DNA from 2 places in the Pseudidiomarina fusca genome. Region 1 is predicted to be linked to the other one. Evidence: predicted binding sites of a transcription regulator. Region 1 holds the regulator's gene; the other holds the start of a gene.
What was found. Region 1 encodes ArgR, which controls arginine synthesis, uptake and breakdown. Its sites were predicted from a motif close to ANTGAATANNTATTCANT; they were not measured.
Positions count from the first base shown of each region.

Region 2: a site for ArgR is predicted at 1,369-1,386, ahead of NOG12_RS11535 (aspartate aminotransferase family protein). Genes of this name have one in related genera too.

Region 1 covers NZ_JANFPJ010000014.1:9,999-12,407, reverse strand. Annotated here, with positions in the region: gene mdh (malate dehydrogenase) at 1-630, opposite strand, end outside; gene argR (transcriptional regulator ArgR) at 810-1,277, shown strand; gene NOG12_RS08390 (Dyp-type peroxidase) at 1,274-2,197, opposite strand; gene NOG12_RS08385 (DUF885 domain-containing protein) at 2,364-2,409, shown strand, end outside.
Region 2 covers NZ_JANFPJ010000028.1:26,874-29,282, forward strand. Annotated here, with positions in the region: gene astA (arginine N-succinyltransferase) at 1-4, opposite strand, end outside; gene NOG12_RS11535 (aspartate aminotransferase family protein) at 23-1,237, opposite strand; gene NOG12_RS11540 (anthranilate synthase component II) at 1,419-2,030, opposite strand; partial or broken gene NOG12_RS11545 (LexA family protein) at 2,226-2,409, opposite strand, start outside.

The DNA of each region.
Region 1 (2,409 bases):
AGTACCCGCATTTTGAATACGCTTAGTTAGCGCTTCAATTTGCTCGTCGGTAAAGCTTAGGCCTGTTTGTGACAACAATGGCAGGATGGTGGTACCGCTGTGGCCACCAATCACAGGAACTGTGACTTCAGCTGGGTTTTTACCGTGAATTTCAGCCACAAACGTTTCTGCACGAATCACGTCTAAGGTAGTCACACCAAACAATTTGTTTTTGTTGTAAACGCCTTTTTTCTCTAACACTTTTTTAGCGATAGCAACGGTAGTATTCACTGGGTTGGTGATAATGCCGATGCAAGCCGTTGGGCAATTGTCCGCAATAGCTTCGATCAGGTTAGCAACGATACCAGCGTTGATGTTGAACAGGTCAGAACGGTCCATACCTGGCTTACGTGGTACACCAGCTGGGATTAATACGATGTCGCTGCCCACTAACGCAGAAGCTAGGTCGTCTTTGCCGTAACCTTTTACGCTAACCGCAGTTGGGATGTGGCTGAGATCGACAGCAACACCAGGAACAACTGGCGCTACATCGTATAAAGCCAACTCTGTACCAACTGGTAATTGGGTTTTCAAAAGTAATGATAGTGCTTGACCGATACCACCGGCTGCACCTAAAACTGCAACTTTCATCTCAGACTCCATCCATTTATGTGGGGAAATTTAGGCCAAAAACTCTACTCTCTTTTAGCGAAAAATACAACGGGCGACCGCCTGACTAGGCGCTTATCTTGTATTGCTGTACACTCAGCAGCTACTCTGTAAATCCATAATAATAACTAGCAACCAGAAAATCATAGAGAGATATACGCATGGCCGACCCTAAAGCTGCTGATTTAATTGAAGCCTTCAAAGCGCTACTCAAAGAGGAGTGTTATGGCTCGCAGGGAGAGATTGTTGAACAGCTAAAAGAGCTTGGTTTTACTAACATTAGCCAGTCTAAAGTGTCGCGTATGTTGAGCAAATACGGCGCCGTGCGCACCCGCAATGCGCGCCAAGAAATGGTCTATTGTTTACCGCCTGAGCTGGGCATCCCGAGCACCCATGCGCCATTAACGCAGCTTGTTTTAGATATTCAACACAATGATGTGATGGTGATCATTCGTACCACCCCTGGCGCCGCCCAGTTGATTGCGCGGTTGTTAGATTCGGTGGGCAAGCAAGAAGGCGTGCTCGGCACCATTGCCGGCGACGATACTATCTTTATTGCCCCGGTGAAGGTTGCGCAGATTGAAGAAACCATGCGCAACGTGCAACAGTTGTTCGATAGCGTCAGTTAGAGCTGTCCTTGCTGCTGTAAGAAATCAACGGACGGGGCGAAGTAAGCGCTATTACTGATGGCCTCGATGTAATCTAGCAGCGGGTCGTAATCACCTTGGCTATCGGCCAGATAACGTTGTTTGAGCCAGGTATGCAGGTGGCTGGGTTGGCCGGTGCAATACAAGCCTAACAAGCCCTGCTCGCGCAAATTTCCCCATGGCATGTTTTGTCGTAGCAGCTCTAACGGTTGCTCGTTGGCATCCAGTAACCGCGCGGCGCGACTGTGGCTGACTTGGCTTAGCAAGGCTTCACTGATGCGCTCGCCCGTCACTTTCTTGCGCCCCATCACATGCTCTTGCATATCGGTGCTGAGCTGTTCCCAGCGCCGTAAATCGTGCCGAAACTTCTGCAAGTAAATGTAGCTACCAGCGGCAAACACAGGATCGTCCTGCACCAAGGCCACTTGCCGACGACGCAGCCCTCGTGGGTTATCAGGCGCTTCAATAAAGCCCAATAAATCACGGCCATCCATAAATCTGAAGGTGGTGATCTGCTCAACGAGCTCGACGTCATGACCGAGCCATTCAAGTAAGGTGCGAGCTGCTTGAAAGTTAACATCGAACCGATCTGAACGAATGTTGAGTAATAAATCAAAAGACTCCCGCGGCGCTTGTCGGTCGCCATCGCTCACCTCAGGAAAGCCGGTTAATTGTAACGGCCGCACATGACTGTAAAGAATATCCCAATAATCACTACCGATGGCCACCATGCCATTGAGCATGGCTTCAGAGAAACGTGCATCTAGGCCTTCGAGTAACATCGGCACTCGTGCCAGCTTGCGCCGCACGGTTTCCACCTCATCAGTCATCACGTTCAACAGTAACGTGATGCCGTGCAAATTAGGTTCTGCGTATACGCCTGATTGTGCTTGTGCCGTCATGGTCGCTTACCTACCTGGTAAATTCCTCGAAAAAAAACGCGTATCGGTCGATTAATGTTTGCAATTATCCGTTGGCCCCGCACAATGTTATGTTTGGTTAGTCTATTCTGCCAAGCTTTGTAGCAAAAAAGTAGTGTAGCAAAATAAATGTCTTTTTGGAGAACCTATGCATACCCCTTCGTCTTACTTATCAACGGCTTTAGTTGCTGCCT
Region 2 (2,409 bases), on a different contig from region 1:
ACATAAAGTGTCTCCGTGAGGATTAGCCAGCTAGCTTGGCAACAGCTCGTTCAAAGCGCGCTAACCCTTCCAGAATATCTTGCTCTGGAATAATCAACGACGGCGTAAAACGAATCACACTTGGCCCGGCCACTAGTACCATCACACCTTCAGCGGCTGCTGCATTTAAAAAGTCGCGAGCTTTACCATCGAATTTTTCAGTTAGCTCCGCACCTAACAACAAACCTTGGCCACGGATATCTTGGAACACACCGTATTTTTCGTTGATTTGCTGTAGGGTGGTTTTGAACAACTGTTCGCGTTGTTTCACACCAGCTAACACGTCATCGGTGTTCACTACATCGAATACCGCTTCAGCAACAGCACAAGCCAACGGGTTACCACCGTAAGTGCTGCCGTGAGTACCAGGTTTTAAGTGAGCGGCAATCTCTGCTGTCGTCAACATAGCACCGATCGGGAAGCCACCACCTAGCGACTTAGCTGAGGCTAAAATATCTGGGGTTACGCCAAGCTGTTGATAAGCATACAAACTACCGGTACGCCCAAAACCTGTTTGCACTTCATCAAAAATCAACAACGCATTGTATTTATCACACAACTCACGCACGCCTTTGACAAACTCTGCATCAGGGCTAATAACACCACCTTCACCCTGCAAAGGTTCCATCATGATCGCACAAGTCTTATCAGACATTAACGCTTCTAATGCGGCCAAGTTGTTGTAATCAACGTGCTCGATGGCACCAGGTTTTGGCCCAAAACCGTCCGAATAAGCAGCTTGACCACCTACTGTTACAGTAAAGAACGTACGGCCGTGAAAACCTTTGTTAAAGGCAATAATTTGGTCTTTTTCTGGTCCGAATTTATCTAACGCCCAACGTCGCGCCAATTTTAATGCGGCTTCGTTCGCTTCTGCGCCTGAGTTTGCGAAATAAACCCGGTCGGCAAAGGTAGCGTCAGTTAACTTTTGCGCTAAGCGCAGCGCTGGCTCGTTAGTGAAAACGTTACTTAAATGCCACAGTTTGTTGCCCTGCTCAGTTAACGCTTGCACCATCGCTGGGTGGCAATGGCCTAAACAATTCACCGCAATACCACCGGCAAAATCGACATATTCAGTACCGGCTTGGTCCCACACGCGTGACCCTTCGCCTTTCACTGGAATCATCTGCGCTGGGTTGTAGTTGGGTACCATCACGTCATCAAAGGTGGCGCGAGTTACGGATAATTTATTAGTCATAGCTGCCTCGTTTTGTTATCGATTAAAGCACTTTTAAGTGCAGCTATTATCGCAGAAAAAAGCACCGTTGTCGTGCTTACAGCGTAGAAAAAATGCGGGCTAGAGAGGTGGTTAGCTAAGCTTGCAGAGCCGCTGCATAATTATGCATCAGCTAGCCCTTTTGCTGCATATTAAGTTGTTCTTAAGGCGTTGCTAACTGGGTTTCATCGGGAGCCTGACAATGGCGTAAAAAGGCGGCAAATAGCTCATGCCCGAATTCAGTTTCTATCGCCTCAGGATGATATTGCACGCCCCAGACCGGAAGCTGCTGATGTCGCAGTGCCATGATTTCGATCTCGCCAGCAGCAGTCTCAACCCAAGCATCAACCACTAATTCTGGCGGCAGGCTGTCTGGCTGTACCAGCAAGGAATGATAACGAGCCACCTTGAATGGAGTAGGCAAACCGGCAAACAGCCCTTGCTGTTGATGCTGCAACAACGAAGTTTTACCGTGCATGACGGTGCCGGCACGCACGACTTTCCCGCCAAACACCTGAGCTAAGGCTTGGTGCCCTAAACACACACCTAGAATCGGAACACGTCCTGCAAATTCTCTAATAGCGGCAAGACTAATCCCAGCATCATCTGGTGTGCAAGGGCCTGGAGAAATCACTAAACCAGTGAGTGGTAGCGCAGCGATTTCAGCAAGGGTTATCTGATCGTTACGCACTACTTTTAGGTTCGCACCTAGCTCCCAAAAGTAGCGCGCGACATTGTGAGTAAAGGAGTCATAATTATCAATGATAAGTAGCATACAGGCATTAACTCATTGTTTTAATTGTAAATTTCATCACAGCGATGGTAACCATACCCGCATTCATACCCGCAATTTCAATCAGTGCTTATTTACACACATATCAATAAAATTATAAAAAACCTGAGTCCAACATTGAGCTATAACCGGTTCGCTCAGAATCCGAGTTCAACGACAAAACTTACTAGGGTCATACTACCAAAAATCGATGATAGCTTGTCGTACTACACCAATGATGGTGCAGTTGCCGTTGATCGGTATTGCAGGGTATTGGGGGTTCAAAGGTTTTAGGAACTTCTGTTCACCATCAATAACTAACTGCTTAAAGGTTGCTTCTTTCGAATCATCCAAACGCGCAACAACCAATGAACCTGAAGAG